DNA from 4 places in the Parashewanella spongiae genome. Region 1 is predicted to be linked to each of the others. Evidence: predicted binding sites of a transcription regulator. Region 1 holds the regulator's gene; each other region holds the start of a gene.
The links. The regulator sigma-54, encoded in region 1, starts transcription at its own class of promoters, with help from an activator protein. The targets are predictions, from matches to a motif close to GTTGGCACGNNNNTNGNNT.
Positions count from the first base shown of each region.

Region 2: flgB (flagellar basal body rod protein FlgB) is a predicted target of sigma-54. The motif match lies at 1,687-1,705, and genes of this name have one in related genera.
Region 3: flgF (flagellar basal-body rod protein FlgF) is a predicted target of sigma-54. The motif match lies at 1,220-1,238, and genes of this name have one in related genera.
Region 4: E2I05_RS21280 (DUF4097 family beta strand repeat-containing protein) is a predicted target of sigma-54. The motif match lies at 1,440-1,458, and genes of this name have one in related genera.

Region 1 is NZ_CP037952.1:5,045,837-5,049,030, reverse strand. It holds gene rapZ (RNase adapter RapZ) at 1-286, opposite strand, end outside; gene ptsN (PTS IIA-like nitrogen regulatory protein PtsN) at 283-726, opposite strand; gene hpf (ribosome hibernation-promoting factor, HPF/YfiA family) at 729-1,016, opposite strand; gene E2I05_RS19985 (RNA polymerase factor sigma-54) at 1,050-2,522, opposite strand; gene lptB (LPS export ABC transporter ATP-binding protein) at 2,581-3,194, opposite strand, start outside.
Region 2 is NZ_CP037952.1:3,663,400-3,666,593, reverse strand. It holds gene E2I05_RS14450 (chemotaxis protein CheV) at 1-620, shown strand, start outside; gene E2I05_RS14445 (CheR family methyltransferase) at 771-1,604, shown strand; gene flgB (flagellar basal body rod protein FlgB) at 1,739-2,137, shown strand; gene flgC (flagellar basal body rod protein FlgC) at 2,140-2,568, shown strand; gene flgD (flagellar hook assembly protein FlgD) at 2,579-3,194, shown strand, end outside.
Region 3 is NZ_CP037952.1:3,658,496-3,661,689, reverse strand. It holds gene E2I05_RS14420 (RING finger protein) at 281-1,024, shown strand; gene flgF (flagellar basal-body rod protein FlgF) at 1,276-2,019, shown strand; gene flgG (flagellar basal-body rod protein FlgG) at 2,031-2,819, shown strand; gene flgH (flagellar basal body L-ring protein FlgH) at 2,838-3,194, shown strand, end outside.
Region 4 is NZ_CP037952.1:5,348,485-5,351,678, forward strand. It holds gene E2I05_RS21275 (death domain-containing protein) at 404-1,318, shown strand; gene E2I05_RS21280 (DUF4097 family beta strand repeat-containing protein) at 1,520-2,380, shown strand; gene E2I05_RS21285 (GIY-YIG nuclease family protein) at 2,594-2,863, opposite strand; FMN riboswitch at 2,934-3,146, shown strand.

The sequences.
Region 1 (3,194 bases):
TGTAACGTTTTAACAAAATATCATCGCTTGAGCTGAGATAGAAACTGGTCATTTCTAGCTCAGATAATTGGTCTAATTGCTGTGACAGTACTTTGTCTTGCTCAGGCATGTTTCGCACATCAACACTGATGGCTACGAAATCGTTACTGGGTTTGAGTTCATTAATTAAATCACCGAGCAAAGGAACGGGAAGATTGTCGACACAATAATATCCCATGTCCTCTAAGACCCGTAAAGCAACGGATTTTCCTGAGCCACTTCGACCGGAAACAATGACCAGCTTCATTGCGTTATCACCTGGTAGAGTTCTTGTTCATCGTGGATACGACGTAACTGTTTTAAGGTTTGCTTGTCACTGAGTTTTTCAGCAACGGCTGACAATGTGGTTAAATGCTGCTGGCATTGATCAGATGGCACCAATAAAGCAAACAAAATATCAACGGGTTGCTTATCAATGGCTTCAAATTGAACTGGCTGTTCACATTTGATAAGTGCGGCAATCGGAGTATCAATACTGTCTAATCGACCATGTGGTATTGCAATGCCATTACCGATACCTGTACTGCCCATTTTTTCTCGGCTCAATAGGCTTTCGAATATTTCTTGGCCTGATAAATCAGGGTACTGAGCGGCAATTAAATCGCTGATCAGCTCTAATACTTTCTTTTTGCTACCAGGTGTTGCACAAGTTGTGCATTCTGGTTTCAGGATGATTTTAAGTTCCATCATCAATAGTTAGTCAGCTTTTGTTTGTGTTTAATCACTTGTCTATCCAGTTTATCAAGTAAGGTATCAATCGCCGCATACATCTCAACGTGTTGTGATTTGGCATATACTTCTTTTCCTCTGAGCAAAATGGTTGCTTCAGCGGTTTGATTGGTTTTTTGTACGTTTAAAACAACGCGCACATTATTGATCTGTTCACTATGACGTTCAAGTTTTGCAAACTTATTGCTGACGTATTCTCTAAGTGATTGAGTGACTTCACGTTCCTGCCCAGTAATATTAATTTGCATATCCATTGCCTCCTGCTTGTGTTTTTTAAGTCATTACAAACTCTTGCGCTGATTTGATGGTGGTATTAGCATTGCTTCTCGGTATTTGGCTATTGTGCGCCTTGCAACATTAATTCCTTGTTCTGCCAGTAATTGCGCCATTTTATTATCGCTCAATGGCTTCTTTTGATTCTCAGCAGCAACTAATTTTTTAATGAATGCCCTGATGGCCGTTGATGAACATTCACCGCCATCGTCGGTCGCGACATGGCTAGAGAAAAAGTACTTAAGCTCAAAAACACCTCTTGGGGTATGCATGAACTTTTGTGTCGTTACCCGAGATATCGTCGACTCATGCATTTCTACTTCTTCTGCCACGTCATTGAGGATCATGGCTTTCATGGCTTCAGGGCCATGCTCAAGAAAAGCTTGCTGATTTTTAACGATGCAATTGGATACCTTTAATAAGGTATCATTACGACTCTCTATACTTTTTATAAACCATTTTGCATCTTGCAGGTGCCCACGTAAAAACTGTCCATCAGCATTGCCGCGACTTGTTTTAGCAAGCGCAGCATATTGTTGGTTAACCCCTACTTTTGGCATATTGTTGGGGTTAAGCTCTACGTGCCAGCGACCACTTTTTTTGGTTACTGATACATCCGGTATCACATAATCATCCGTCGTTTGACCAATGGATAAGCCCGGTCTAGGGTCTAAAGTTTGAATAAGTGCTATCGCCTCTTTTAGCTGAGCTTCTTTAAGCTTAGTTTTTTTCATCAGAGTTCGAAAGTCACGAGTAGCAATCAAGGGTAAAAATTCATGGGCTAACTGTTTTGTGACTTCTAGTAATGGTGTTTCGGGATCAATATGAGAAAGCTGAATTGATAAACATTCACTGATGTCTCTGGCGCCTACACCGATAGGATCGAAGTGCTGAACCCGTTTTAATACCGCTTCTACCTCGTCGAGTTCTACTTCTGGATCTCCCATTGCTTCAAGAATATCTTCGGTGGTTTGGGTTAAGTAACCACGTTCGTCAATGGCTTCGATAATGGTAGTGGCGATGGCAGCATCAATGTCAGTGAAAGGTGTGAGGTTTTTTTGCCATTCTAAATGTTCAAATAAACCGTGGCTGGTTGCTCCATGAAATGGCGTGTCATCATCAGAAATCATAGCACCAGAGCTTGAGTTTGGTGCAGCGGTATACACTTCATCCCACGTGGTGTCGACGGGCAGCTCTTCTGGCATTGAGTCTTGAGTCATGGCATCGGAGGTGTCAACGGCAGCGGTTTCTACTGGAGTAGAATCTTCGCTGGTGTCATGGCTATCTGTATTAAGGTTTTCACTGGTGTCGGTATCACCAAATTGTTCTTCATCGAGTTCTAATAGTGGGTTTGACTCAAGAGCTTGTTGGATTTCTTGCTGCAACTCTAACGACGACAACTGCAATAAGCGAATGGCTTGTTGCAGTTGAGGCGTCATGGTTAGACTTTGTCCCAACTTGAGCTGGAGTGACGCTTTCATGTTACCGCTATTCCCTTATTGTTATTTTTTCGTAAAAAACGTTGGCTTCATGCCTTAACTATAACGTGAATTGTTCGCCTAAGTACACTGCTCTGACTTGCTGATTATCTAATATTTCTTCCGGCGTGCCTTCGGCGATTAAGTTACCGTGACTGACAATATAAGCACGTTCACAAACATCCAGTGTTTCCCGCACATTGTGATCAGTGATTAATACGCCCAAACCGCGATCACGCAACTGTTCGATAATTTTTTTGATATCAATCACTGAAATAGGGTCAACACCGGCAAATGGTTCATCCAATAAAATGAACTGAGGATTAGCCGCCAAAGCGCGTGCAATTTCAACACGGCGGCGTTCACCACCAGACAATGACATGCCTAGATTGTCTCGAATGTGAGTAATGTGGAATTCTTCGAGCAAGTGTTCAAGTTGCTCTGAACGTTCGTTGACGCTTAAGTCTTTACGAGTTTGCAATACCGCCATGATGTTATCAAATACCGACAACTTTCTGAAAATACTGGCCTCTTGCGGTAAGTAACCTATGCCTTTGCGAGCGCGTAGGTGCATAGGGTCAAGGGTTAAATTGTCATCATCGATCAGGATTTCACCGAGATCGCTTTTTACCAGACCAACAACCATGTAGAAAGTGGTGGTTTTACCTGCACCAT
Region 2 (3,194 bases), 1.4 Mb from region 1:
TTCAGGGCTTTTTAGTTCAATCAGTTGAACGCATTATTAATATGAACTGGGAATCTATTTTACCTCCTCCAGTAGGTGCAGGGCGTAACTCTTATTTAACCGCAGTTGCAGAAGTTGAAGATGAGTTGATAGAAATTTTAGATGTTGAAAAAATCCTTGATGAAATTTCACCTGTTAAAACGTCTCTCAGTAAAGAAGCCTCAGATGCTTTAACACTTGACCGCGATAAACAGTATAATGTTCTTGTAATCGACGATTCGTCTGTTGCCCGAAAACAAATAGTAAGATCTTTGAGTGATCTTAACTTGAATATCGATACCGCTAAAGACGGTAAAGAAGCGCTACAGATTTTAAAAGAAGCGGCTGAAAATACAGATGATTTGTCTTATGAGATCCCGCTTATTATTTCAGATATTGAGATGCCAGAAATGGATGGATATACATTAACGGCTGAAATTCGTGATGATCCTAAGTTAAAAAATATTAAAGTGGTATTACATACATCTTTAAGTGGTGTATTCAATCAGGCTATGGTTGAAAAGGTTGGGGCGAATGATTTTATTGCGAAATTTAGTCCAGATGAATTAGCAACAGCTGTAAATAAACAATTGAGCTTATAAACATCTCGCATAGGCGCAAATGTTAGACTAGAGTTAATGCTCTTGTTGAACAAATGTAAGTATTAAGGTATAACGCCAGCGCTTCAGTTTTTGTAATGGATTACCCCAACCAAGAGCTGATGCTTGTTTTAATATAAGTAGGATGAAACGGTGCCGAATCGAACGCTAGCAGAAGAAGAATATCAAAAGTTTAAAAACTTCCTTGAACAACAAAGTGGTATTGTTCTCGGTGATAATAAACAGTATTTAGTTCGTAGTCGACTTGCACCTTTGATGGGAAAGTTCAATTTGCCTTCCATCTCACATGTCGTCCAGCGTTCTATGGAGCCTGTTGAGCGCCAATTGCGTATAGAAGCGGTTGATGCGATGACGACCAATGAAACTTTATGGTTTAGAGATCGATACCCGTTTGAGTTACTAAGTAAAAAAATTCTCCCAAAGCTTTGTGAACAGAATAAACCAATTAAAATATGGTCGGCAGCTTGTTCGTCAGGGCAAGAACCGTATTCGATTGCGATGAGTATCTTAGAGCATCGACAACACAACCCAGTGAATCTTAACAAAAATATTTCAATTCTTGCTACCGATTTATCGAAAACGATGTTAGAGCGTTGCCAAGAAGCTGAGTACGACAGCTTAGCATTAGCTCGAGGATTGTCCGAAGAACGTAAGCGTCAGTTTTTTGATCCTCTTCCGTCAGGAAATATGAAGGTTAAACAAAATGTACGCTCTCTGGTGAGTTTTCGGTCTCATAATTTGCTTGATAGTTACAATTTGTTAGGAAAGTTTGACATTATTTTTTGTCGCAATGTGTTGATCTATTTCTCTCCTGAGGCAAAAGCAAAAATACTACGGCAATATGCTGCCGCACTTAACCCTAAAGGTATTCTCTTTTTAGGTGCTTCAGAGTCAATTACTGGACTCAGTGATGAATTTGACATGATACGTTGTAACCCTGGGATCTATTACCAGAAAAAGAGCTAACAGCCTGTTTTATTAAATAGTTAGCTTTTTTATTCCTCTCTCTTATTGGTGCGTTTTTCCTTTATTAATAACGAAACACCGTTTTGGCATAACAATTGCTTTTCTTTGAATAAGTTTAAAGGAAGGGCGGTTTTATGGCGATTAGTTTTGATAAAGCGTTGGGTGTGCATCAACATACTTTGGGTATTCGAGCCCAACGTGCTGAAGTGTTGGCAAGTAATATAGCAAATGCAGACACTCCTCAATTTAAAGCTAAAGATGTAGATTTTGCTAAGGCAATGCAACAAGCCACTTCTCGTCAGCGGGGAGTTAGCTTAGGTGGAACACATCAAAATCATTTCGCTATTCAATCATCTCTTCAAGCTGAATCTGGGTATCGCATACCAAATCAACCAGATACTGGTGATGGCAACACGGTAGATATGCAACAGGAACAAGCTGCTTTCATGGAAAACACTCTTGAGTACCAAATGTCTCTTGGTTTTTTAGAAAGTAAATTTAATGGATTAAAAAAAGCAATTAGAGGCGAGTAATCATGAGCTTATTTAATATTTTTGATGTTGCAGGTTCAGGCATGTCAGCGCAATCAGTTCGTCTTAATACGACGGCCAGTAACGTTGCCAATGCTGATGCTGTATCGAGCAGTATCAATGAAACCTATCGAGCTCGCCACCCTGTTTTTGCTGCTGAAATGGCGAATGCCACAGCAGCTCAATCTTTAGGTCAGCAATCCTCTATGAAAGTGGCTGTCAAAGGCATTGTTGAAAGTGATGCACCCTTGATAAAGGAGTACTCACCGGATCATCCAATGTCAGACGCTGACGGTTTTATTTACAAACCAAACGTTAATGTAATGGAAGAGATGGCCGACATGATTTCGGCATCACGCACCTATCAAATGAATACGCAAGTTGCTGATGCCGCAAAAAGTATGCTTCAGCAGACATTAAGAATGGGCAAATAAGGGGTGACATATGGATACAGTTAATTCTACTGGAAATCCGTTTTTAGATGGCATTCGTTTGCCTGAAGAGTCAAATATTCCTGCGCCAAATAATAATCAGCAGTTGACTCAAGAAGACTTTTTCTCCTTGTTAACACAGCAGTTGTCTTACCAAGACCCGTTTAAGCCTGTTGATAATGACCAAATGATTTCGCAAATGTCCTCATTTTCCACTGTTGATGGTATTTCTAAGTTGAATGAAGAAATTCAAAATCTTAATGGTTTGACTAGCTCAAGCCAAGCTTTGCAAGCATCGAGTCTTGTTGGTCGTAAAGTGTTGATCCCAACCAATGTTGGTCATGTAACACCTGCAGAGCCTGAACTGAAAGGTGTCGTCAGTACGCCCCGTCCAATTGATGAAATTACTGTTCGTGTTGAAGATGAGAATGGTCAGTTGGTTCAAACATTCAAAGTAGATGGCCGTGCTGGCGGTAATGTCGAAGTGGCATGGGATGGATTAGATAAAAACGGAAATCCTGTAGCCGAAGGCAATTATTCAATTAAAGCCAGTGGGCTTGTGGGCAGTGAATCACAAGATTTAGCCGTTTCAACTTATGCCCACGTTACGAGTGTTTCATTAGGTAATG
Region 3 (3,194 bases), 1.4 Mb from region 1:
GTCATTTTAGCAAGCTTGTGAACGTAGAGCGCTTTACTCATTTGGTGAAAGCTATGATGATAAAATCATCTTATTGCTCAAACAATTACTCGTATACTCAGCGTTCAACTTATGTTTTTAGGTTAAAGGCACGGTAATTAAGCCGTGCCTTTTTTTGGAATAGCTGAACATAAACTGAACCTAGAACAACCTCTGCTCACGAAAACTAAGAGTTCCTTGCAAAGTAAAGCTGTCTAATTAATCATCAGAACATGTATGGAGCTGAAGAAGGTCCATTTTTATGTCACTTTTAAAATTAACTTTTTCACCTGATAAAATTGGTCAAGAAGTTGTAGAAAGTTTCAAAGCCTACGGTGTCGAAGGAGCGTCACGATCTTTATGCATAAATGGAGTTGGTTTTGATCTTGTTCAAAAAAGTTCGGAGGTAGATGGAAATAGAGTCGTTAGGCTATATTTCAGAGCTGAATTCACTAAAGATACATGTGATTATCAAGGCTTTCCATGGGAGAAAAATCCTTTAATTAAATATGTGACTAAGAAACAATTATCATCAGCATTAGCAATGCCTAGAATAGCTGCTCATATTGAAAGTGCTGCCAGAGCATGGAATGAAGCAAACTTTCATACTGCTGCTGTCGGTAGAGTCTTACAACGTAGTGCAATAAATAGTGCAGCAACGCCCATAGTGTCAGACGAAGATGAGCCGTTCGTTGAGAGAACTTCGACTGATAAAAATGAAGATACAGTGATTAATAATGGTGTGTTAATGGCAGCTGAAAAGGTGAGTAATCATCAAAATGATTCTAGTGTGGTCATTGGCGTCTGTCCAATATCATTTGAGAAAGTTACATTCCAAGATGCAATTGTGTTACGCGGTGATAAAGACGTACCACAGTTATTTTCAAAGGCCACGATCGAGCGAGTAATGAAGGAAACAGGGCGCAATCCTTTGACACAAAAACCAATAGAGGAAAGTGATGTTCTCACTTTAAACGAATACTTTGCTTTTTTGAGTAGACCCTAAATCCGTTCTCTTTGATAACCATATTTCCTCGTAACCAGATGAAGTTTAATATAAAAATGTATTGTTATTTTTTGAATAATTTCATGTTTTATTTTTTGCGGCAATGTTTTTCCTCTTTGTAGTCTATGACTAATTTTATCCACTTAAAAAATCTATCCGATTAATTTCCGCTCAGTAAATACGTGCGTTCCAAAGGTTGGCATAAGAAATGCTTTAAATTCGTTCAAGTAGGATGTTTGACGGATCGACTAATGGATAAATTACTGTATATCGCCACCAGTGGTGCTAAACAAAATATGGCTGAATTGGCTGTTAGAGCCAACAATTTGGCCAATGCTAATACGGATGGTTTTAAAGCTGATATGGCGCAAGCTCGTTCGATGCAGGCGTTTGGCGAAGGTTTACCGACTCGTGTTTTTGCGATGACAGAAATTGCCACTACCAACTTCCGTGATGGCGCTTTAAATACCACAGGTCGAGATCTTGACGTTGCTATTAATGGTAACGGTTGGTTTGCCGTTCAGGGAGCTGATGGTCAAGAAGCTTATACCCGTTCTGGCAGTCTAAGTTTTGATAATACTGGATTACTTAAAAATGACCGTGGTAATCCAATCATGAGTGAAAATGGCCCAATTGTCTTACCCCTTCCTATTGAAAAAGTTGAAATATCCCAAGACGGAATAATCACAGTACGCCCACAAGGTGCGCCAGCTGACGCATTAGAACAAGTCGCAGTAATTAAACTTGTTAATCCTGATACGGCAACGTTAATGCGGGGTGAAGATGGCTTATTTCGTCAAACATCAGGCCAACCAGCACCAACCGATCCAACTGTAATGGTTGAAAGTGGTGCGATTGAAAAAAGTAATGTCAGTGCCGTTGAAGAAATGGTCGCTTTGATTGATATACAGCGTCAGTTTGAACTACAAGTCAAAATGATGAAAACCGCAGAAGAGATAGATAAAGCCTCTTCTTCATTAATGCGCGTAAGTTAGGAGAGATAGTCATGCATCCCGCATTATGGATAAGTAAAACAGGGCTAGACGCTCAACAAACCGATATTGCAGTTATCTCAAATAACGTAGCAAACGCCAGTACGGTGGGTTACAAAAAAAGTCGCGCGGTATTTGAAGATTTGCTTTATCAAACAGTGAATCAAGCAGGTGGTATTAGTGCATCGAACACTAAATTACCAAATGGTTTAAATATTGGAGCAGGTACTAAAGTTGTTGCGACACAAAAAGTGTTTAGCCAAGGCAATATGCAAACCACCGATAATTCACTGGACATGATGATCGAAGGGCCGGGCTTTTTTGAAGTCCAAACACCAGACGGAAATACGGCTTATACCCGTAGTGGTCAATTTAGTATTGACGATACAGGTCAAATCGTAACGTCAGGCTCAGGCTATGTCGTACAACCCGGTATTACTATTCCTGACGACGCATCAAGCATTACCGTTTCTTCTGAAGGTGAAGTATCGGTTAAGACAGCCGGTAATGCTGAAAACCAAGTGTTAGGTCAGTTCAATATGGCTGACTTCATTAATCCATCAGGTTTAGATCCAATGGGTCAAAACCTCTATACCGAAACAGGGGCAAGTGGCACACCAATTCAAGGTGTGGCAGGGCTTGATGGCATGGGGGCGATTCGTCAAGGCGCACTTGAAACATCAAACGTAAACGTAACGGAAGAACTGGTTAACCTAATTGAAAGTCAACGTATTTATGAAATGAACTCAAAAGTGATTTCAGCCGTAGATCAAATGTTGTCTTACGTTAACCAGAATATGTAGTAGGCAATCGCAATGAATATGAACAGGTTTAAATTACTCACTATTATTAGCATTTTGTTTCTTACTGCGTGTCAATCAACCAGTAAGAAGCCTATCGCTGATGATCCGTTTTATGCGCCTGTGTATCCAGAAGCACCGCCGACACAAGTTGTTCGAACGGGTTCTATTTTTGTTGATTCACAAGTCGCGAGCCTGTATTCGGATATTCGGGCACATAAAGTGGGTGACATCATAACCGTTATGTTAGTTGAGTCTACTCAAGCGACAAAAAGTGCCACCAATGAAATTTCTAAAGGCAGTAACTTAAACGTCGAACCAGTATTTGGTTTAGGTAAAAACGCCACCATTAAAGGTAACCCAATCGATTTACGTTAC
Region 4 (3,194 bases), 300 kb from region 1:
TTGACTGCGTTCTCAAGCGTAGAAAAAGTGGCTGATAGTAAGGCGTAGCTTGCAGCAAATAGTTAATGAATCACCCCGCCCCAAGGGGCGAGGTATCAATTAGTTAGATAAAGTCGTTAGTCCGCCGCAAGCGGCGAGGAATTTACCCTGCTGAGATTAAAGTAAACGCTCATGACATCTATGCCTATCATGAACGTTTAGGTTAAAGCAGACAAAATATTTTGCTACTTATATTGCTTTATTCGCTCGTTAGATTATTAGAATTTAATTGCAACCAGCTTCAAGCAATCATCAAAAAACAGTTAAAAATACCACTTAAGCCATTAAATTAACAAAGATTAACTTAATTGCTAATAAAGTATAACTTAAACTGTGATTATCACTCTTTCAGGTTATCAATTATATGGCGGTTAATAATCATTACCACTACCACATTCATACCAGTGGCTCAGCTCAATACGCAAACTCCTCCCAAAATACACAGCAAAATACACTGCACATTGAAACAAATCGTAGTGCACTTTCAATCGCAGAACAAAATTATCTAGCAAAGTCACTAACAGACGACAACTTGATGGAACTGACTGAATTATTTGATGATAAATTATCAGAATCTTATGGAACATTCTTCGGTAATCTTGGTGCAACTGCTAATAATATTAAAGTAGCTCAGATGGATAATCACCATAATTATCGCCAAATAACACATGAATTATTTAGTGAAGCTTTAAAGAAAAACTTTAATGGAAGGCCTATCAGCTATTTATCTGCATTAAAGGCGTTCACCTATAGTGAACCAGCGGTTTTCAAACAACTTTATTCGCAAGCAATCACACAAATTCGACGTGAACTTATAAATCAAGCTCGTGCCCACGAAGAGGCTCAAGCCGCTCGTCAACTATTACTGCAGTGTCGGCCTACTATGACTCCAGTGAAAGAGCCAGTTTTAGAGGCTGATGAAGTAATGCCGGACATTTACACACAAGCAATATCAATTAAAGATTACGAGCAAATATCTGAATTACTATCTCATGTAGGTTGCCAAGGTGGAAACTGGGAACGTCTAGCGGGAAAATTAAGAGTTACCTTTGAAACAACATCTATCTTACGTAAAAATTATCGAGGTGACTGCAGTGGTGCTCAAGCACAACTAATAAAAATATGGTTAAAAGGCGAGCCCAACACGTTATCAAATAAAGCCCCCAAAAATGCAACAATAAAAGACTTAGCAGAAGCAATAAAACCAATGGATTACAGCCAATTTGAAAAAATTAAAATGTACGTTATAGAGAATAAAATATCATTATCATCTACTTAGAGCATCCTAAATAGAGTAACCAATTTCACCAAATTGTCGTCAAAATCATTCTAAAGTGAGGTCAAATTTAACAACTTGCCAATTGAATATACGTTACCCTTTTTAAATCAGCATGTTAACAGTTGGCATAAGATCTGCAAATACTCGTAACAATAAGATAATACGAAGTTACCGGACATAACATTTAATAGGGACATCAACATGAAACTCAGTTCAATTGCCGCTATCGTCATCGCCACTGTTGGTTTATCAGGATGCATAATCAACGTTAATGGCGCGACACCGCCAACCCATACCAGCCATGAAACACTTCAACTCAATGCAGCGGATCTTTCAATATTAAATGCTGAAGTTGGGGCTGGCGCATTAACCATTAAAGGTGTCCGCGGACAAACTAATGTACGTGTCGAAGCGGACATTAATACTTACCGTGATATCGAGCCAACGTTAACCCTCGAAAAAGATGGCCATCATGCCAAGTTAGTCGCTGAGTTTGACTCAAGCATAAATTTTAATCGTTCCCCATATATTGATATAGTGGTGACTGTGCCAGCAGCAATGGCCATGGACATTCACGATGGCTCTGGCTCTATAATCATAAACGGCGTTCAAGCTGACATCGCAATAACCGACGGCTCTGGCAGTATCAATATTGATGGTGGTGAAAAATTGGATATTAAGGATGGTTCAGGCTCTATTTCCATCGACAACGTGATGCAAAATATCAAAATTGCCGATGGCTCTGGCAGTATTGACATCAATGGCGGAAAAATGATTGATATTGATGATGGTTCAGGCTCAATTGATGTCACTAATGCCAATGGCCGCGTCGACATTAACGACGGCTCGGGCAGCATTAACCTTGAAAATATTAAGGGAAATTCCACCATTAATGATGGGTCTGGTTCCATTTATATCCGCCACGTTGATGGAGAGGTGGTTATCGATGATGGCTCAGGCGGCATTAATGTTGAATACACCAAAGGGCTTAAGATTATTGATGCAGGCTCTGGCAGCTTACATTTCAAGCACATTGATGGCCCAGTGTCTGTCGATGACTAGGGTCTGTTGAACTTTCTTGATTATTTTTGCAGCGATAAATTGTTTATTTTATGCAAGGCAGAGTTTGTGAGGTTTGGTTATTCCAAATAAGAAAACGATAACGCAGCAGAAAATTACTGTAATTGGTATAACCTTCTATAACCTACTTCCCGACGCAGGGAGGGATGCTGATTTTACCAACCAAAATCGGCTCCAGCCCTGCCCCCAAAAACATCAGCCCAATGTACACAAGATCAGCTTGTTTTTTCTTTTCATTTTTTTAATGACGACTTCTCGTCTTAAGGCGTCGCCTTGTGAACCTACATATTCACGATAAACTAACTTCAGCGGCCCTTTTCCTCTTAAAAATTTAGCCGTTTTAGCGCCATTGGCTTGATGCTCATTAAACCGCCGTTCAACATCATTGGTGCAACCCGTGTATAAATGCCCATTGGCGCACTCAATCATATATACCCACCAGCATTTTGGTTGTTTGTCTGTCATATTGTTTGATTAAATTTTATCTTTTCAAGCTGATGATTAATCCGCATACTATACCTCGCATAGTAAAAATGCACATTCTCAGGGCGGGGTGCAATTCCCCACCGGCGGTAATTGTGTTGACTTGATTCAACACAAAAGCCCGCGAGCGCCTGATATCAACTTCCTTGATGTTAGGGTCAGCAGATTTGGTGACTTTTATCCCCTTGATAAAACATTCCAAAGCCGATGGTAATGTTATGACACGTTTCATCGTCATCCTAAGTCCGGATGGAAGAGAATATGAAACCGATGACAGCCTGTGCTCGGCTTCGCTATTTTGCTGTTTTAGGGA